3 regions of the Nocardiopsis sp. iso_25 genome follow, and region 3 is predicted to be linked to each of the others. Evidence: riboswitches for the same ligand, from Rfam matches in the RefSeq annotation. Region 3 holds a riboswitch; each other region holds the start of a gene.
The links. A riboswitch is a leader RNA that binds a small molecule or an ion and turns the genes downstream of it on or off. The one in region 3 is predicted to bind thiamine pyrophosphate.
Positions count from the first base shown of each region.

Region 1: it holds a riboswitch for thiamine pyrophosphate, as region 3 does, so the genes downstream of both, thiO (glycine oxidase ThiO) here and AC0VX6_RS04835 (ECF transporter S component) in region 3, are expected to answer to the same signal.
Region 2: it holds a riboswitch for thiamine pyrophosphate, as region 3 does, so the genes downstream of both, thiD (bifunctional hydroxymethylpyrimidine kinase/phosphomethylpyrimidine kinase) here and AC0VX6_RS04835 (ECF transporter S component) in region 3, are expected to answer to the same signal.

Region 1 is NZ_CM149667.1:4,559,980-4,566,798, reverse strand. Features, by position in the region: gene pknB (Stk1 family PASTA domain-containing Ser/Thr kinase) at 1-820, opposite strand, end outside; gene AC0VX6_RS19610 (thiazole synthase) at 1,264-2,022, opposite strand; gene thiS (sulfur carrier protein ThiS) at 2,025-2,231, opposite strand; gene thiO (glycine oxidase ThiO) at 2,237-3,433, opposite strand; TPP riboswitch at 3,402-3,513, opposite strand; gene AC0VX6_RS19595 (Rv2175c family DNA-binding protein) at 3,596-3,949, shown strand; gene thiE (thiamine phosphate synthase) at 4,057-4,725, shown strand; gene AC0VX6_RS19585 (zinc-binding dehydrogenase) at 4,776-5,780, opposite strand; gene AC0VX6_RS19580 (SDR family oxidoreductase) at 5,931-6,819, opposite strand, start outside.
Region 2 is NZ_CM149667.1:1,558,593-1,565,411, forward strand. Features, by position in the region: gene AC0VX6_RS06860 (alanine/glycine:cation symporter family protein) at 213-1,631, shown strand; gene thiD (bifunctional hydroxymethylpyrimidine kinase/phosphomethylpyrimidine kinase) at 1,730-2,533, opposite strand; TPP riboswitch at 2,521-2,619, opposite strand; gene AC0VX6_RS06870 (DedA family protein) at 2,760-3,455, opposite strand; gene AC0VX6_RS06875 (DUF368 domain-containing protein) at 3,475-4,404, opposite strand; gene AC0VX6_RS06880 (acyl-CoA synthetase) at 4,949-6,622, opposite strand.
Region 3 is NZ_CM149667.1:1,062,305-1,069,123, forward strand. Features, by position in the region: gene AC0VX6_RS04830 (RNA-guided endonuclease InsQ/TnpB family protein) at 1-550, shown strand, start outside; TPP riboswitch at 600-707, shown strand; gene AC0VX6_RS04835 (ECF transporter S component) at 815-1,435, shown strand; gene AC0VX6_RS04840 (ABC transporter ATP-binding protein) at 1,438-3,069, shown strand; gene AC0VX6_RS04845 (energy-coupling factor transporter transmembrane component T family protein) at 3,242-3,985, shown strand; gene AC0VX6_RS04850 (enoyl-CoA hydratase/isomerase family protein) at 4,046-4,834, shown strand; gene AC0VX6_RS04855 (protein kinase domain-containing protein) at 5,251-6,819, shown strand, end outside.

The DNA.
Region 1 (6,819 bases), 3.3 Mb from region 3:
CCAGGTACTGGCCCGCGTTGCTGGGACGGTACCTGGGGTCGCGCTCGGTGGCCTTGGTGACCAGCGCGTCGACCTCCGCGGGCAGGCCGGGCAGGAAGTGCGAGGGGCGCGGGACGTCCTCGTTGACGTGCTGGTAGGCGATCGCGATGGGCGTCTCGCCGGTGTGCGGCTGGCTGCCGGTGAGCAGCTCGTAGAGCATGATGCCCGCCGCGTACACGTCGCTGCGGGCGTCGGCGACGCCCTTCTCGATCTGCTCGGGGGCCAGGTAGGCCGCCGTGCCCATGAGGGTGCCCGTGCGGGTCAGCCCCTGGTTGGACTGCTCCACGGCGCGGGCCAGTCCGAAGTCGGCGACCTTGACCCGGCCGTCCTCGGTGATGAGGACGTTCTCGGGCTTGACGTCGCGGTGGACCATGCCCGCCTGGTGGGCGGCGCCGAGCGCGGCCAGCACCGGGGCCATGGCGTTCAGGGCGTCGTGGGCGCCGAGCCTGCCCCGGGACTTGAGCAGGTCGCGCAGGGTGCGCCCGGGTACGTACTCCATGGCCAGGAACACGTGCCCCTGGTCCTCACCCTGGTCGAAGACCTGCACGACGTTGGGGTGGGAGAGCTTGGCGACGGAGTGCGCCTCGTTGATGAAGCGCTGCACGAAGGTCGGGTCCTGGGCCAGCGAAGGGTGCATCACCTTCAGGGCCAGCCGTCGGTCCAACCTCAGGTCGTGGGCGACGTAGACGGTCGCCATCCCGCCTCCGGCGATCCTGGACTCCACGAAGTAACGTCGGTCCAGGGTGGCGCCTACGAGCGGGTCGGAAGTCGTCATGTCCACGGCGGAGTAGTGTCCTTGCTGCGGGGAGCGCGGGCTGTCGCGGCCGGTGGCGCGTACCCGACACCGGGTGTCGAACCGACACGATAGCGGAAGCCCACGCCAGGTCTGCCCCGCGGTTCGCGGTCGCGCCGTCCCGTTCCGGTGTCGGCGGGGCCGGTGGGACCCCGGGGAGGACTGTTCGGTCTCCCCGGAGGACGGGCCCCGGCCCCGGCCGGGGCCCTCCCGGTTCCGGTGGTGTGTGCCCCGCCGGTCGCCGGGTCTCCCCGTTCCCGGTGAGGCCCGCTCCGTCGGCGGTGGGGACGCTCGCGCCTGGGTTGTCGTGGTGTGCGGGATGCGCCCTTGCGGGGCCGCGCACTCGTTCCACGGTAGAGGACACCGCCAAACTCCCCGGCCGGAACGCACCGGTCGGCGGCGGGCCGGGGCGGGGCGCGGGGCCCGGTGGCCTAACTCACGGAGGGCGAGGAGGCCTGGGCGTAGCGCCGCACGGGGATGCGGCCGGCCAGGCGCGCGCCGCGGCCCGCGCGTACGGCGTCGCGCATCGCGGCGGCCATGCGCACCGGGTCCTGGGCGCGGGTCACGGCCGTGGCCAGCAGGACCGCGTCGCAGCCCAGCTCCATGGCCAGTGCGGCGTCGCTGGCGGTGCCGATCCCCGCGTCCACGATGACCGGCACACCGGCCTGCTCGACGATCAGCTCCAGGTTGTGCGGGTTGCGGATGCCCAGCCCGGAGCCGATCGGGGCGGCCAGGGGCATCACCGCGGCGCAGCCCACCTGCTCCAGGCGCCGGGCCAGCACGGGGTCGTCGTTGGTGTAGGGCAGCACGGTGAAGCCCTCGTCCACCAGCTGTTCGGCGGCCTCCAGCAGCTCGACGGGGTCGGGCAGCAGCGTGTGCTCGTCCGCGACCACCTCCAGCTTGACCCAGTCGGTCTCCAGCGCCTCGCGGCCCAGGCGCGCGGTGCGCACCGCGTCGACGGCGGTGAAGCACCCGGCGGTGTTGGGCAGCGCCCGGATGCTGTTGCGGGTCAGGACGTCCCACACCGACCCCCGCGTGCCGGGGGAGACCCGGCGCATCGCCACGGTGGTCAGCTCGGTGCCGGAGGCGATCAGGGCCTCCTCCAGGACCTCCAGGGAGGGGGCTCCGCCGGTTCCGGTGATGAGCCGGGACCCGAAGGAGGTTCCCGCGATCACGAGGTCGTCGTTCATCCTCAGCCTCCCTGCACCGCGGTGAGGACGTCCACGCGGTCGCCCTGGTTGAGCGGGCTCGCGGCCCACGCGGTCCGGCGCACCACCTCGTCGTTGACGGCCACGGCGACACCGCCGGGGGCCTCGGCGCCGGTCAGGTCGCGCACGACCGCTTCCACGGTCGTCTCGTCGGCGAACTCGCGGCGGTCGCCGTTGATGATCAGTTCCACTGCTACTACCTACTTGCGCGTCGTGCCGTGAAACGGCGGGCGTACTCGGGCAGGTCTCCGTCGGTCAGGGCCCGGGCCATGGCCTCACCGGTCACCGGGGTCAGCAGGACCCCGTGCCGGAAGTGCCCGGCGGCCAGGTGCAGCCCCGGGACCCGGGTGGGTCCCAGGAGGGGTTCGTTGTCGGGGGAGCCGGGGCGCAGCCCGACGCAGGTCTCGGTGACCTCCAGTTCGCTCACCCCGGGGACGAGTTCGCGCGCGTCCCTCAGCACCTGCCAGAGCCCCCCGGCGGTGAGCGAGGTGTCGTGGCCCAGCTCCTCCTGGGTGGCGCCGATGACGACCTCGCCGTCGGCGCGCGGCACCAGGTAGGTCGGGAATCCCCGGACCAGGCCGCGGACGGTCCGGCCGACGAGCGGCGGTTCCCCGTCGGGCACCCGGGCGCGCAGCAGTTGCCCCTTGACCGGGCGCAGCGGCGGGACCACGGGTTCGGGGACCGCGATGCCGTTGCCCCAGCAGCCCGCGGCCAGCACCACCTGGTGCGCGGGCAGGGTCTGGCCCGCCGCGGCCTCCCCGGTCAGGCGCACGCCCAGCCGGGCGCCCCCGGGGCCGGGGGAGAGGACCTCCCCGACCAGCCCGCGGACCTCGGTCACGCCCGCGCGCCCGCCCGCCGCGGCCAGGGCGCGCAGCAGCCGCCGCGGGTCCACGGAGTGGTCGTCGGGGGCCAGGACGCCGCCGCGCACGGACGGGGCGAGCATGGGCTCCAGGCGGCGGCACTCGCGGCCGGTCAGGCGCTCGGCTGCGATGCCCAGCCTCCGCTGGAGCGCGTGCAGTTCGGTGAGGACGGCCAGGTCGTCGCGGTCGAAGGCGACCAGCAGCGTGCCGGTGGCGCGGTGGCCCACGTCCAGGCCGCTGGCCTCCTCCAGTTCGGCGACGAAGTCCGCGTACATGCGGGCCGAGCGGATGCCCAGCTCCATGAGGGGCTCCTCGCCGAACGCCGCCTCGGTGGCGGGGGTCAGCATGCCCGCGGCCACGGTGGAGGCCGCGCGGGCGGGGTCGGACTCGACCAGGGTGACGCTCAGTCCGCGTTGGGCGGCCCGCCAGGCGGTGACCCGCCCGACCAGGCCGCCGCCGACCACGACGACGCGGTCGCGGTGGAAATCGTCGGAGGTGCGCACGGCTGTGGCTTCCACTCCCTTCGCCGGCATGATCCGGATCAGGTTCGTGCGGTCGGAGGCTCACAGCCTCCCTCTCAGCCGGGTCCCACCCGGCTCCCGCGGGATGTAGGGGTCTGTCCCCATTCTAGGACCCGTGGCCGACGTGCGCCGTGCCGGGGGGAAGGAGGTGCGCGGATGTGGCAGATTGGTGGTGTGACACAACGCGACATCGACACGCTGATCGGCGACTGGCTGACCCTCAAGGAAGCCGCCGCTCCGCTGGGCGTGAGCCCGAACCGGATCAAGACGCTGATCCGCGAGAACCGCATGATGGGTGTGGTCCGCGACGGCGAACTCTCCATTCCCGCGGCCTTCATCGACGGCGACGACCTGGTCAAGGGTCTGCCGGGGACGCTGCTGCTGCTCACCGACGCGGGCTTCTCCTCCGAGGAGGCCCTGCGCTGGCTGTTCACCCCCGACGACTCCCTGCCGGGCACGCCGATCCAGGCCATGCGCGAGAACCGGGGCACCGAGGTGCGCCGCCGGGCCCAGAGCCTGGCCTTCTAGTCCGCGGCCCCACGGGCCCGTTCGCGACCCGTGGGGGAGAGGGGAGGGGCGCGCCGCCGCGCTCCTCCCCCTTGGGTCCGAACGCACCAGGGCCTAGGGTGGAGCGTGTGAGGACCAGCCACGGAACCAGCCTGCGCAAGCGCCTGGACGCATCGCTTCTGTACCTGTGCACCGACGCCCGGACCAGCCGGGGAGACCTGGCCGAGTTCGCCGACGCGGCCCTTGCCGGGGGAGTGGACATCATCCAGCTCCGGGACAAGGGCCTGGAGGCGCGCGAGGAGATCGCGGCCCTGGAGGTGATGAAGGAGGCGTGCGAGCGGTACGGCGCCCTGCTTGCGGTCAACGACCGCGCCGACATCGCCCGCGCCGTGCGCGCCGACGTCCTCCACCTGGGCCAGCGGGACCTGCCCGTGCCCATGGCCCGCGACATCATCGGCGCCGACCCCCTGATCGGCCGCTCCAACAACGACGTCGCCGCCGCGGCCGCCTCCGCCGAGGAGCCCGGCAGCGACTACTTCTGCGTCGGACCGACTTGGGCGACCCCCACCAAGCCGGGCCGCCCGGCCGCCGGGCTGGAGCTGGTGGAGGAGGCGGCCGCGCTGGGCACCGACCGCCCCTGGTTCGCCATCGGCGGGATCGACGCCGACAACATCGACCGCGTGCTGGACGCCGGGGCCCGCCGGGTCGTGGTCGTGCGCGCGATCACGGAGGCGGAGGACCCCCGGGCCGCCGCCGCCGCTCTGCGCCAGCGCCTGGCGGCCCGCGCCGGGGGCTGACCGGCGCCCGGAGCCGCCTCCGGCGTCCGAGCGGTCAGCGCCGCCCGGTTCTAGGGGACCAGCAGGACCTTGCCGAGCACCGTGCGCCCCTCCAGGGCGGCGTGCGCCTCGGCGGCCCGCTCCAACGGCAGGGTCAGGCCCACGTGCGGGGTGATCCTGCCCATACGGGCCATCTCCAGCACCAGCCGCAGGGCGTCCCGCCGGTCGTCCCCGGCCTGTTTGAGGTCGGACAGCCCCAGGACCCCGATCCCGCGGCTCGCGGCCTCCCGCGCGTCCACCTCCGTGAAGCTTCCGCCCGCCGAGCCGTAGCCGACGAACCGGCCGCCGTCGGCCAGGGTCGCGAAGGCCGCCGCGCCCAGCGCGCCCCCGGCGCCGTCCAGGACCACGTCGACCCCGGCGCCGCCGGTCAGCGCGCGCACCCGCTCCGGCCAGTCCGGCTCGGAGTAGTCCACGGTCTCCTGCGCGCCCAGTTCGCGGACCAGGGCCAGTTTGGCCCCGCCCCCGGCCGCGCCGATGACCCGTGCCCCGGCCCTGCGGGCCAACTGGACGGCCAGGGTGCCCGCCCCTCCGGCGGCCGCGGCGACCAGGACCGTGGTGCTGGGCCCGAAGCCCGCCGCCCGCTCGAGCGCCAGCGCGGTCGGCCCGTCGTGCAGCAGGGCCAGCGCCGCCCGGGGGTCCACCTCCTCGGGCACCCTGACCAGAGCCGACTCCGGGACCACGGCCCGCTCGGCGTAACCGTCCACGGGCAGGGCGGGTCTTTCCGGCGTTCCGTCCGTGTGCCCGGTGTCGGCGACCACCGCGACCCCCTCCCAGCCCGGGTCCACGCCCGGGCCGATCCGGACCACCCGCCCTGCCACGCCCGCGCCGGGGACGTAGGGGGGAGTCACGGGGAAGTGGTCCAGCCCCCAGCCGCCGCGGACCAGGGTGTCCAGGTACATCACGTTCGCCGCGGCGACCTCCACCAGCGCCTGCCCCGGTCCCGCCTCGGGCTCGGGCACGTCCCGGACCACCAGGACCTCCGGGCCGCCGAACTCACGGACCTGTACCGCTCGCATGTCGCTCTCCCTCGGTGCGCACCGCCTGTCTCCGACACCGCTCAGCCTCTTACCTCAATATTTGTTGAGGTCAAGGGCCGGGTGTCGGGGGAGATCCACGGCACAGGGGGCCGCCCCGCGCGGGCGTACGGCGCGGAGGGCGGGCCGCGGTCAGACCGCGACGTGCGACAGCGCGCTGGGGTGGCGCCGCAGGAAGCCCTCGATGGACTGGGCGGGATGGCCGGTCAGGTCGGGGACGGCGGGCGAGACCACGTCGAGCTCCCCTGCGGCGATCGCGGCGTAGGAGGTCACCCAGCCCTCGACCGCCCAGTCGGGGGCGCCGCCGCGGCGCGACTCCAGCGCCTCCTCCCGCGTCTGGGGCACGTAGTGCACCGAGCGCCCGGTGAGCACGCTCAGCCTCTCCGCCGTCGCGCCCAGGGACAGCGCCTCCGGGCCGGTGACGTCGTGGCTGGTGTCGTGCGAGGCGCGCGCGGCCGCGGGGTCGGTCAGCACGGCCGCGGCCACGTCCGCCACGTCGTCGCGCGAGACCCACGCGATCCGGCCGTCACCGGCCGGGCCCCGCACCGCACCCCCGCCGTCCACCCAGTCGGGCAGCAGGTCCAGGTACAGGCTGGGTCTGAGGAAGGTGTAGCGCACCCCCGTGGACCGGATGTGCGCCTCGGTGAAGAAGTGCGTGCGCGCGAACGTGAAGGTGGAGGCCGGGCCCGCGCGCAGGAAGGACAGGTAGACGATCCAGGACACCCCTGCCTTGACCGCGGCGTCCACCGCGCTCACGTGGACGTCGATCCGGTCCTCGGACTCGGTGGCCGAGACCAGGAACAGCGTGTCCACCCCCCGGCACGCCCGCTCGAAGCCCGTGGAGTCCTCGTAGGCCGCCATCGCCGCGCTGCTGCCGGGGTACTCGGGAGCGCGGTTGATGTCGCGTACGATGAGCCGCTGGGGCCTGCCCAGCCGCGCGATCCGCGCGGCGACCCGCCCGCCCAGCGCCCCCGTCGCCCCCGTCACCCCTATGGTGTGGTTTGTCGTGTGATCGTCGCCC
Region 2 (6,819 bases), 500 kb from region 3:
CGCACCCGGAGGTACGTGGAAGAGACACCGGAAGTTCCCGAAGAAACCGGCATGTGGGTTACATGTGATGCGGTTGTTACGCGTCGATGCGATTCTGTGCCGGTATCGCGGGCCTTCCCCCAGTGCCGACGCGATTTCGAGGGCGTCGGATCCCCCGTACTTCGCTACCGGCGGCCTTCGTCCCCACAAACTCACCGATAGGGAGATCCCCTGTGGACCAACTGCTCGAAATGGCGAGCCTCGTCAGCAGCATCATCTGGGGGCCCTTCGTCCTCATCCCGCTGCTGTTCGGTGTCGGCGTCTTCCTCACGATCCGCCTCCGCGTGCTCCAGCTCTTCCGACTACCGCACGCACTCTGGCTCGCCATCATCAGGCGCAAGGAGGACGACTCCGTCGAGGGCGACATCTCCCACTACCAGGCGCTGAGCACGGCCCTGGCCGCCACCGTCGGCGTCGGCAACATCGCCGGTGCCGCGCTCGCCATCGGCGTCGGCGGCCCCGGCGCGCTGTTCTGGATGTGGGTCGTCGGCTTCCTCGGCATGGCCACCAAGTACAGCGAGGCCCTCCTGGGCGTGAAGTTCCGCCGCACCGACGCCAAGGGCGAACAGAGCGGCGGCCCGATGTACTACCTCAAGTACGGGATCCGCGGAGGCCTGGGCACCACCCTGGGCGTCGCCTTCGCCGTCTTCGGCGCCATCGCCGCCTTCGGCATCGGCAACGGCACCCAGGCCAACGCCGTCGCGCAGCAGATCACCAGCATCACGCCGCTGGAGCCGTGGATGGTGGGCCTGGCCCTCGTGGTCCTGGCCGGCGCGGTCATCCTGGGCGGCATCAAGAGCATCGGCCGCGTCGCCTCCGGCCTCGTGCCGATCATGATCGTCGGCTACGTGGGCATCTGCCTGGTCATCCTGGCCGCCAACTGGGCCGCCATCCTCCCCGCGCTCCAGCTCGTGGTGACCGACGCCTTCACCGGCACCGCGGCCACGGGCGGCTTCGCCGGCGCGGGCATCATGCTCGCCATCCAGCAGGGCTTCGCCCGCGGCATCTTCTCCAACGAGTCGGGCCTGGGCACCGGCGGTATCGCCGCCGCCTCGGCCAAGACCAACCAGCCGGTCCGCCAGGCCATGGTCTCGATGACCCAGACCTTCATCGACACCATCATCGTGGTCACCATGACCTGCCTGGTCATCATCACCACCGGCGTCTGGACCGACGGTGACGCGGACGGCTCGCTGATGACGAGCAACGCGGTCTCCGAGGGCCTGGGAGCGATCAGCCCCGCGCTCGCCCCGGCCGGCGCCGTCATCGTGGCTATCTCGGTGGCCGTGTTCGCCCTCACCACCCTGCTCGGATGGGCCTACTACGGCGAGCGCTGCATGGTGTTCCTGGGCGGGCGCCGCCTGGTCCTGCCCTACCGCCTGGTGTTCATCGCCGTCATCTACGTGGGCTCGGTCGCCAGCCTGGACTCGGTCTGGCTGTTCAGCGACATCGCCAACGGCCTGATGGCCCTGCCCAACCTCATCGGCCTCCTGCTCCTGTCCCCGGTCATCGCGGCGGAGACGCGCAAGTTCTTCGCCCACCCCGACTGGAGGGACCCGGACAAGGTCATGGAGGACGTGACCAAGGTCTGACCCGGTAGGGGCCGTGAGCCCCACCGGAGGACGCAACGGGGAGGGGGGACCTGCGCTGAGCCGGTCCCCCCTCGGCGTTCCCCCTCCGGACGCCGCTGCTACCACCAGGCGTGGAAGTGGTGCACCGGGCCCTGTCCGCCGCCCGCGTCGATCTCGTCGGCGCGCCGGATGGCCTCGGTCAGGTAGTCCTTGGCGCCGCCCACCGCGGCGGCCACGTCCGGCCGCTGCGGCAGCAGGGCCGCGATCGAGGAGGACAGCGTGCACCCGGTGCCGTGCGTGTTGCGGGTGGCCACCCTCGGGGCGCGGAACTCGACCGGGTCGGCGTCCCGGGAGACCAGGACGTCGACGCTCTCACCGCCGGGCAGGTGGCCGCCCTTGAGCAGGACCCTGCGCGGGCCGAGGTCCAGCAGCCGCCAGGCCTGGGCGCGCATCGACGCCAGATCGGTCGCCTCGGGCTCCTCCAGCAGGTCTGCGGCCTCGGGCAGGTTCGGGGTGACCAGGTCCGCGCGGGGCAGGAGCTTGGTACGCAGCGCGTCGACGGCCGAGGCCTCCAGCAGGCGGTCCCCGCTCTTGGCGACCATCACCGGGTCCACCACCACGTTCGGCAGCGTGTGGCGGTCGATCGCCTCGGCCACGGCCTCGGTGACCTCCGAGGTGCCCAGCATGCCCACCTTGACCGCGTGCACGACGGCGTCGGTGAAGAGGGTGTCCATCTGGTGGGCGACGAAGCGCGCGGGGATCGGGTGGACCCCGGTGACGCCGAGCGTGGACTGGGCGGTCAGCGCGGTGATCACCGTCATCCCGAAGGTCCCGTGCGCGGAGAAGGCCTTGAGGTCGGCCTGGACGCCCGCGCCCCCGCTGGGGTCGCTGCCGGCGATGGACACGATGTTGTACACGCTCATGGCGTTCCTTCGCTAGTGCTAACTAGGGCAGGTTCGACGGGTGTGCTCTCAGCCGGGAACGTGTCCCGGCACCCCGCGCCTCCGGAGCCGCGTCGGCGGCCCCGGTCATTATGTGTTTGTGGTGCGTTCCGGGCAGGATACCCACAGAACGCCGAAGGGGTCCGCCCGGGGGATGCGGGCGGACCCCTGGAGGGGTTCACGGGGAGCGGGCCCCGGGGGCGGGTGCTCAGGCGGAGGTGCCCTCGGTCCGGCGGGCCTTGGTCCGCTTGTAGACGCGGGCCAGGATGAACCACAGCACCAGCAGGCCGATGAGCACGACGACGATGTTGCTGATCACGCCGCTCCACTGGGCCAGAACGGGCTCGATGGCCGGGCCGAAGACGTAGCCGAGGCCGATCCAGATGGTGTTCCACACCGCGGAGCCGATGACTGTGTACAGCGAGAACTTGAACAGGGGCATCCGCTCGATCCCGGCGGGCACCGAGATGAAGCTGCGGACCAGGGGCACGCACCGGCCCAGCAGGACGGCGACGCCGCCGAAGCGGGCGAAGAAGCGCTCGGCCTTGTAGAAGTCCTCGATCTCCAGCAGCGGGGTCTTCTCGACCAGCCAGGCCGTGCGCTCGCGGCCCAGGAGCGCGCCGATCGCGTAGAAGCCCCACGCGCCGACCAGGCAGCCGATCGTCGCCCACACGATGGCCAGCCACACGTTCATGTGTCCGGCGTAGGCGAGGAACCCGGCGCCGGGCAGGACCGCCTCACTGGGCATCGGCGGGAAGAAGGTCTCGATGAACAGCGCCACGCCGACACCGGGTTCGCCCAGGGTCGTCATCAGGTTCAGGACCCACCCGATGAATCCCTCGTACTCGTGGGCGACGTCGACGTCGGTCGTCGAGGCCGCGGTCATCAGCAGATTCGTTGTCATGCGGTTGTCGTTCCCGTTCTCAGACGTGGGTGGGGGTCCGGTGGAGTTCGGCTTCTTCCATCCGGAGGCGCTTGCGGCGCTCCCAGACGATGGCCGCCGCCACGATCGCGAAGCCGATCGCCATCAGGCCGACTGTCACCGGGACGTCGGTGGGGGCCAGGAACGTGCGGTCCTCGTCCTGCCAGGGCCACAGGGCGCGCAGCGAACCGGCCATGAGGCCGGTGAGGACCACCAGGGTCATGTGGTGGAAGTTCTCCAGCAGGTGCTGGAGCAGCTTCACGAACAGCGACAGGCCCGTGAGCATGCCGAGCGCGAACACAGAGAGGTAGGCGATGTCCATGTCGCCGACCGCGCTGATCGTGGGCTCGTACAGGCCCAGCGTCAGCAGGATGAAGGACCCGGACAGCCCTGGCAGCACCAGCGCGCAGACGGCCACCGCCGCGGCGAGGAAGACGACGACCGGGTGGGTGGGCAGGTTGGCGCCGGGCAGGCCGGTGAGGAAGAACGCCCCCGCGGCGAAGACCAGGGCGATGAGGTAGTGCCGGGCCCGCCACCCGTGACCCGCGCCGGTGTAGGGGATCCACAGGCAGGCCAGGACCAGGCCGAAGAACAGCGCGTACGCGTACTGGGTGTGGGACTCGACCAGCGGGGCGAGGACCACGGCCGCCATACCGAGGAAGGCCACCATGCCGACGAGCGCGGGGACCAGCACGCTCCAGTCCACCTGGCGGAACTGCTCCTGGGCGCGCTCCCTCCCGCGTCCGCGCGGGACGTCGGTGACGTAGCGCCTGACACCGCTGACCATGTGGCCGGCGCCGCCGATGAGCTTGTCGTAGAGACCGACGATGAGGGCGACCGTACCGCCGCTGATACCGGGAAGGGCCTCCGAGGCGCCCACGGCGCCGCCGCGCACCGCGTTGAAGATGTAGCTGCCTACTGAGTTGGGCATCTGGGTTCTTGGGAGCGCTTCGGGCCGGGCCCGGGGAAGCGCGCCGTCCTCCGTCCTAGTGGTGTCACCGCACGCGCACCGTGTGCACGGGTGGAGGGGTGGGTCAAAGGTGGTCCTCGCGGTCCACGGCCTCGACCGGAGGCGGAGTGGACCGGTCGGCCCCGGCCGGGAGTGTGCGAACCGGTCGGAGCGGGGGAGGGGAAACCGTGGGGCCTTGGACCAGGCGACGCCAGTCTAGCGGTGGCGGAGGGGGTCCAGAGCGGCCGACGTCCGGTGAAACCCCTGTTTCGGCTGGGTAAGTCCATATTGACCCTGTGCCCGAAATGAAGGGTCCGGTACCGCCCGGGTGCGGAGTTCCGCAGCAGGCCGCCGGGGAGGCCGGGTGCCCGGCCGCGAGCGCCGTCTCCGGCACGGTCCGGCACCCGTTCCGAAGTCCGTCCCCGGGGCCCGCCCCGGAACGGGGGGTTCGGCCGCAGGACCTGTTCCGACATGACCCCGGGCCCGTGGAGGAGTCCCCGGCGGGGACCGGAGAGCGGACCGGCTCTCAGGGAAGGGTCGGGACGGCCGGAGCGGGTGAACCGGTCCCGGTGACCGACGCCGCCCACCGGTAGTCCTGTTTGCCGACCGCCGTACGCCGCACCCGGTCCACGAAGTGCACGGTGCGCGGCACCTTGAACCCCGCCAGCCGGACCCGGCAGTACGCGCGCAGCTCCGCCTCCTCCAGACGGGCGTTCGCGGCCAGCGAGACCAGCGCGGTCACCCGCTGCCCGAGGTACTCGTCGGGCGAGGGCACCACGATGGCGTCCTCCACCGAGGGGTGGGCCTTGAGCACGGCCTCCACCTCCTCGGGGTAGACCTTCTCCCCGGCGGTGTTGATCACCGCGCTGCCGCGTCCCAGCAGCGCGATCGAGCCGTCGGCGTCCCACGTCCCGAAGTCGCCCGACAGCGCCCAGCGGCGCCCCTCGGCGTCGGTGGGGAAGGTGCGCGCGGTCGCCAGGGGGTCGTTGTAGTAGCCCAGCGGGATCCGTCCGGTGCGCGCGATCCGCCCCACCTCCCGCGAACCCGGGGGCAGCGGGCGCAGGGACGCGTCCAGCACCGCGATGCTGCCGCCCATGGTGAAGCTGCGGCTGCCCGAGGGGCCGCCCCCGGAGGGGGCCTCCGCCGGACCGGCCGGTTCGGCGCCGGTCGCCGACCCGCACACGCCCGTCTCCGACCCCCCGTAGGCGTCGGAGAGGGACACGTCCTCGCGCCAGGCGTGCCACAGCGCGCGCACCGCCGGGGTGAGCGGGGTGCCGCCGGAGCGGACCGAGGCCAGGTCCGGGCACAGCCCCGGTTCGGTGAGCAGGTGGCGGGCCAGCGGGCGGGCCATGGCGTCGCCCACCAGCTGGAGCGCGTGCACGCCCTCCCGGTGCGCCGTCTCCAGCACCCGGTCCGGACGGAAGCTGCGGTCGGTGGACAGCACCACCCGCTTGCCGCACAGCAGCATGCTCAGCGCGTTCCACTGTCCGGCCGCGTGCATGAGCGGACCGAGGACCAGCATGCGCTGCTCGAAGCAACGCGCGGCGCGCTCGGCCACCTCCCGCGGGGTGCGGGCGCTGGGCGTGCCCGGAGCGCGGCGCTCCAGGGCCGCGCGGAAGATGTCCGCCTGCCGCCACAGCACGCCCTTGGGGTAGCCCGTCGTGCCGCCGGTGTAGAGCAGGTAGTGGTCCTCGCCGCTGGTCGGGGGCAGGACCGCGTCCTCGGGCGCCGAGGCCAGCGCTTCCTCGTAGTCGAGGCCCCGCGTCCCGCGCGCGGAGCCGTCCGCGACGAGCAGGACGTGGCGCAGCCGGGGCAGGTCGGAGCGGACCGTGTCCACCGCCCCGGCCAGCGAGTCCTCCGCGATCAGCGCGACCGCGTGCGAGTCGGCCAGGACGTGGCGCAGCTCGCCCGCGACGTAGCGGTAGTTGACGTTGACCGGGACCGCTCCCGCGCGCAGGACGCCGAGGAAGGACTCCACCCACTCGGCGCGGTTGAACGCCAGGACGGCGACGTGCTCGCCGGGGCGCACGCCCGCGCCGACCAGGTGGCGGGCCAGCCGCAGCGAGCGCTCGTGCAGGGCGCGGTAGGTGAGCCGACGGGGGCCGGCGACCAGGGCGGTCCGGTCCGGCACGGCGTCGGCGACCGCCGCGAACAGGCGGGAGAGCGAGAAGGGGGCGTCCGGGGACGCGGAGGTGGGCACGCCTGACCTCCCGGGCACGGTCGACGGAGCCGTCCACGGCTCGGTGCTCGCGGCGGCTGAGTGGCTGATGGTGCGACCGTACCCCTCGGGGGGCTGCCCGACCGCCGTCGGGGCTGTGGAGCGCGTCACCAGGGGCGTTATCGCAGGTCACCATGGATGTGACGACCCCGCTCAGAGGGTGTGCGCGGCGTTTCGCG
Region 3 (6,819 bases):
CAGGGGCAGCGCGAACCGGGACAGGGCGCGGCGGAAGGTGGCGCGGGTGTGCGCCCGCATCACCGACCGCAGGCGCGACTTTTTGCACAAGCTCTCCACTCGACTCGTCCGCGAGAACCAAGTGGTCGTGATCGAGGACCTGGCCGTGCGCAACATGGTCAAGAACCGCAGGCTGTCCCGGGCGATCTCGGACGTGGCCTGGCGTGAGCTGCGCACCATGTTGGAGTACAAGTGCGCCTGGTACGGGCGGGACCTGATCGTGGTGGACCGGTTCTTTCCCTCCTCCAAGGCGTGCTCGACCCCCGGATGCGGGTACGTGCACGCGTCGTTGCCGTTGCGTGTACGGGAGTGGAGGTGCCCCGGTTGTGGGGTGGTCCATGACCGTGATGTGAACGCGGCGCTCAATCTCGAAGCCGCCGGGCTGGCGGTTGTTGCCTGCGGAGCTGGTGTGAGACCTCAACGGGAGTCCTCCCGGACGGGGCGACCGGCGACGAAACAGGAAGGCCACGGGGCGACCCGTGACGAGGCGTTGGCCTCGAACCACCGGTAGGCGGTTCCGCGATCTCTTGCCTTCAGGCAGGAGAGGAAGTCAAAATGGGTGAAACCGACAGGGGAGCGCGCGAGCGCTGAGAGTGCGGCACCAGGCCGCAGACCCTTACACACCTGATCTGGGTCATGCCAGCGAAGGAAGTCGTAGGAACCGTCACCGGTGGCGTGCTCCCGCGCACCGGGACGTCCCGGCGCGCGCGGAACGCGTCCCGGCGCCGCTCTCGGCCGCACGGGCCCCTCGCACCCCCCGGCGAAGGGACACCGAATGAAGAGGAACACCACCACCCCCCAGGGCACCGGCTTCCGGCACGACGTCCTCGGTCGGCTGCGGAGCTGGCGCACCGTCGACATCGTCGTGGCCGCCGTCATCGGCGTCGCGGTCGGCGTGGTCTTCTGGCTCTGGAACATCGTCTGGTCGGTCACGACCCCGCTCTTCGTCGGCTTCCCGCCCGCGCAGGCCGTCGTCTACGGCATGTGGCTGATCTCCGGCGTGCTGGGCGGCCTGATCATCCGCAAGCCCGGCGCGGCCCTGCTCACCGCCGTCGCCGCCGCCTCGGTGTCGGCGCTCCTGGGCACCCAGTGGGGGATCATGGTCATCCTCGACGGCGCCCTCCAGGGCATCCTGCCCGAACTCGTCTTTCTCGCCTTCGGCTACCGCCGCTGGGGCATGGGCGTGGCCGTCCTCGCGGCGGCGGTCGCGGGCGTCTCCCCGGCCATCCGCGACAACCTCGCCTACAACGTGACCTGGCCGCTGTCCTACCAGATCACCTACGGCGTCATCGTGGTGGTCAGCGCCGCCCTCATCGCGGGCGTGGGCGCCCGCCTGCTCACCACCGCCCTGGCCCGCTCCGGTGCGCTGGCCCCCTTCCCGTCCGCGAGGGGCTGACCGTGGCCTCCGCGAACGGGCGCCGGACGGCGGCCGGGGGCCCCGGCGCGCGCGTGGAGCTCTCCGGCTGGGGCTGGCGGCACTCGGGCCGCGGGTCCCACGCGCTGCGCGGCGTGGACCTGGTGATCGAGCCGGGTGAACGCGTGCTGCTGCTGGGCGCCTCCGGCGCGGGCAAGTCCACCCTGCTGCACTCGCTGGCCGGCCTGACCGGCGAGGACGCCGCCATCAGCGGCGACCACGAGGGCACCCTGCTCCTGGACGGAGAGCCCGCCGACCGGAGCCGGGGCTCGGTCGGCCTGGTCAGCCAGGACCCCGAGACGCAGCTGGTGATGGCGCGCGCGGGCGACGACGTCGCCTTCGGCCCGGAGAACCTGGGCGTGGCCCCCGACCTCATCTGGCCACGCGTCCACGAGGCACTGGAGGCCGTGGGCTTCCCGTACGGACCGCGCCACCCGACCGGCGCGCTGTCGGGCGGTGAGAAGCAGCGCCTGGTGATCGCCGGGGCCCTGGCGATGCGCCCCCGCCTGCTGCTGCTGGACGAGCCCACCGCCAACCTCGACCCGGCCGGGGCCGCGCTGGTGCGCGGCGTGCTGGCCCGCCTGCTCGCCGAGACCGAGGCGACCCTGGTGCTGGTCGAGCACCGGGTGGCCGACGTCGTGGACCTGGTGGACCGGGTCGTGGTCGTGGCGCCCGGCGGCGGGGTCGTCGCCGACGGGCCGCCGGGGACCGTGTTCGCCGAGCACGGGCGCTCGCTGGCCGCGCAGGGCGTGTGGGTGCCCGGGTTCGAGCCCGCGCCCGTCCTTGAGCCCGCGCCGGGCGGTGAGCCCCTGCTGGAGGCCGTGGGCGTCACGGCGCGCACCCCGAGCCAGCTCGGCGTGCGCGCGGCGCCGCGGCGCACGGTGTTCGAGGGGGTGGACGCCACCGTCCGAGCCGGGACCGCGACCGCCCTGACCGGACCCAACGGCGCGGGCAAGTCCACGCTGCTGACCCTTCTCGCCGGACTGTCCAGGCCCCAGCGGGGAGCGGTGCTGCCGCGCGGGCCGCTGGCCGGGGCCGACCCGCGCCCGCTCGTGCGCTGGCCCGCCCGCAGGCTGGCCCGGTACGTGGGCACGGTCTTCCAGCACGCCGAGGACCAGTTCGTCACCGCCACCGTGCGCGACGAGCTGTGCTTCGCCCCGCTGCGCGCCGGGATGGGCGAGGCCGAGACCGAGGCCTGGGTGGGCGAGCTGATGGAGCGCCTGCGCCTGTCCGCGCTGGCCGACGTGCACCCCTACACGCTCTCGGGCGGTGAGAAGCGGCGGCTGTCGGTGGCCACGGCGCTCAGTTCGGGCCCCGCGCACGCGCCCGACGCGCTCGTCCTGGACGAGCCCACCTTCGGCCAGGACACCCGGACCTGGACCGAACTCGTGGAGCTGCTCGCCACCCTGCGGTCCGCGGGCCGCGCGGTGGTCATGGCCACCCACGACGACCTGTTGCTGCGGAGTCTGGCCGACGCGCGGGTGCGCGTGGCCGGGGGCCGCGCCGTCCAGGAGGCCGCCGCACCGGACGCGGGCGCCGGGGCGGAGCCGCCCGGCCCGCCGGAGCCGACCGGGCCCGCGGGGCACACGCCGGTGGGAAGGGGGAGCCGTGGCTGACCGGAGGCTTCCGGACACACCCGTGGACGGGGACCGTGTCCCGGGCGGGGCCCGCGTGCCGGAGGGGAACCGAGAGACGGACGAGGTCCGTCGTGCGCCGGATGAGGTCCGTGTACCGGACGAGGTACGAGGGCAGGGCGGGGCCGGTGCCCCGCCGGGGGACGCGCTCACCCTGGAGGCTCCCGCGGACGGCGGGGCGCGCTTCTGGCTGGTCGGGCTCAACCCGGCGGCCAAACTGCTCGCCGCCCTGCTGCTGGGCGTGGGCCTGGTCCCGGCCGTGGACGCCGTCACCGGCGGCGCGGTGCTGGCGGGCGTCCTGCTGCTCCTGCCGTTCAGCGGGATCGACCGGCGCACCCTGCTCGTCCTGGGCGGGCCCTTCCTGCTCATGGGGCTCTCCAGCGGGCTGGTCAACTACCTGTACGGGGAGCACGGTGCGGAGGGCGCGCTGGGCGCCGCGGTGCGCCTGCTGGCCATCGCCCTGCCCGGGCTGCTCGCCGCCGTGAGCAGCGACCCCACGGAGACCGCCGACGCCCTGGTACAGCGGCTGCGGCTCCCCGAGCGTCCCGCCATGGGCGTGCTGGCGGCGCTGCGGCTCGTCCCGCTGCTCGCCGACCAGTGGCGCACGATCACACTGGCGCGGAGGGCTCGCGGGCTGGAGGCCGGGCGCGACCCGGTCAGGGCGGTCGCGCTGTTCTTCGGCCGCCTGTTCGCCCTGTTGGTGCGCTCCATCCGCACCGGGACGCTGCTGGCCGCGGCGATGGACGCGCGCGCCTTCGGGACCGGGCCGCGCACCCGCGTCCGGGAGAGTCGCTGGCGGACCGCGGACACGCTGCTGCTGGCGGGGGCCGCCCTGCTCCTGGCGGCGGCCTACACCCTGTCCGCACGCCTGGGCACCCTGGTGCTGCTCTTCTCCTGAACCGGGTGGTAAGCAGTTCGGAGACAGTGGTGACGTCCGAGTAGTGAGGGGCAGCAGACCGTGGGCGAGTTCGTGCGTGTGGAGACCGATCCGGACCATCCGGCCGTGGCCGTGATCCGGCTGGACAGGCCGAAGGTGAACGCGCTCAACGCCGCGCTCACCGCGGAGATCGCCGAGGCCGCGACCCGCGTCGCCAAGGACCCGGACGTGCGCGCCGTGGTCGTCTACGGCGGTGAGCGGGTGTTCGTCGCGGGCGCTGACATCAAGGAGATGGCCGACCTCACCGCCGCGCAGATGCTCGGCTACGCGCGCGACCTCCAGAGCGCTCTGAACCTGGTGGCCCGCATCCCCAAGCCGGTCGTGGCGGCGGTCACCGGGTACGCGCTCGGCGGCGGCCTGGAGCTGGCACTGGCCGCGGACTTCCGGGTGGCGGGTGCCGGGGCCAGGCTGGGCGTGCCCGAGATCCAGCTCGGCGTCATCCCCGGCGCGGGCGGGACCCAGCGCCTGCCCCGCCTGATCGGCTCCTCCAGGGCCAAGGAGATGATCTTCAGCGGTCGCCACGTGAAGGCGGACGAGGCCCGGGAGATCGGCCTGGTGGACCAGGTCGTCCCGGACGAGGAGGTCTACCGGGCCGCCGTGGCGCTGGTCGCCCGGTACGCCCAGGGTCCGGCCGTGGCGCTGGCCGCGGCCAAGGAGGCGGTGGACCGGGGCCTGGAGACGGACCTGGACACCGGTCTGGAGATCGAGCGCCTGCACTTCGCGGGCCTGTTCTCGACCGAGGACCAGAAGGACGGCATGCGCAGTTTCGTCGAGCAGGGACCCGGCAAGGCCGCCTTCAAGGGGCGCTGACGGGGCGATGAAGCGGCGCCGGAGGGCCGCCGGACGGACCGGTCCGAGCCGACCGGGCGCCGGAACAGCAGGTCGGGGCGGCGGCACACGGCGTCGTGCCGTCCGCCCCGCAGCCGTTTCGGTGGATTCGAGAACTTTTCACCCCGCTCGTTGGATCGAACGGTGTCACGGGGGGTTCGGCCGAACGTCCGGATCCGGCCAGTCCGGACGGGAGGGAGGGAACCGCCCACGCCAGTTTTCCGTCATACTCGTGAGGGTCGCCCCCGGACGGACGCGCCGCCTGAACCCCGGACGCCCGGCGGTGCGGAAGCGACCACACGGGCCCGAGACCGGGACGAACAAGCCAATGGTGACCCATCCCCCGGCCGCTAAGCTGGACGCGGTGGTATGTGGTCTTTTGAGGGGATGAGTTCTCGATGGCAATGTCGGCAGGTTTCCCCATGGGTGAGGAGCTGCCGGAGCGCATCGGCCACTACGTCATCCGCCGCCGCATCGGGCAGGGCGGCATGGGCGTGGTGTACCAGGCCGAGGACCCCCGGACCGAGCAGTTCGTCGCGGTGAAGGTCCTCAAGCCGGAGGTCGCGGGCGACCAAATCGCCCGGGCCCGCCTCGCCCGCGAGGTCGAGACCATGCGCCGCGTGCACAGCCCCAACGTGGCCGAGGTCATCGAAGCCGACACCCAGGCCGAGCTGCCGTGGGTGGTCACCGAGCACATCCCCGGCCCGACCCTGGACGCCACGGTCACCAACCACGGACCGCTGCGCGGCCGCGCGCTCACCCGCTTCGTCACCGGCATGGCCCGCGCGATCCGGGACATCCACGCGGTGGACGTGATCCACCGCGACCTCAAGCCCGGCAACGTGATCATCTCCAACGGCGAGCCGATCGTCATCGACTTCGGCATCGCGCACGCGGTGGACGGCGCCAAGCTGACCCAGACCGGCACGTTCGTGGGCACGCCCAGCTACCTGTCCCCGGAGGTCATCGAGGGCACCGACCTGGGCCCGGCCACCGACATCCACGCCTGGGGCGGCACCGTCGCCTTCGCCTCCACCGGCCGCCCGCCCTACGGCGCGGGCACCTTCGAGGTCATCTTCTTCCGCATCCTCAACGGCGAGATCGACATGGACGGGATGCACGAGGCGCTGCGGCCGCTGGTCAACCGCGCCGTCTCCCGTGACATGCGCAGCCGCCCCACGGCGGAGGAACTGCTGGAGGAGGCCAGCCGCCTCAACCTCGACCTGCCCTGGACCGAGGACGCGGGAGGCCGTCCCACCGGGCTCACCGGCAGCCACACCGTGTACCACCCGACCACGGCCGGGGGCACCGGGGAGGAACCGGGCAGCGGCGGCTCGGGCGGCGCCGCCGCGGCGGGCGCGGCCGGTGCCGCGCTCGGCGGCGCGGCGGGCTACCTGGCCGGTCGCGCGGCCCAGAACGACCAGGGCTGGGGCCCCTCGCACACCGGCGGCCCCGCCTCCAGCGCCTGGTCCCCGTCCGGGGACCCCGCGAGCCCGGCCTCCGCGGCGCACTCCGGCGGGCTGGTCGACGACCCCGTGTCCACCGACGACCTCTCGGGCGCGGCGAACGGCCGCCGCGCCGACGACCCGGAGTCCACCGACGACCTCTCCGGCGCGCGGCGCGGCTGGGACGACGAGGACGACGGGCTCCCGGGCACCGAGCGCATCGCCCCGCGCGACGCCGACGACCCGGACGACCCCCAGGGGACGATGCGGATCAGCCCGGTCCGCGACGAACCGGACGACGTGCTGGGCACGCGGCGCATCCAGCCCGACGAGTTCTCCCGCGAGGACCCGCAGGGCACGATGATGATGGACCCGGTCGACCGGGACGGGTACGCCCGGCGCCCCGTCGACGAGTACGAGGACGAGGGCCACCAGGCGCCGCACACGCAGTTCTTCAACACCCCGCTGCACAAGGGCGACTTCGCCGACATCCTCACCCCGGTGGACGACGGCCGGGGCAGC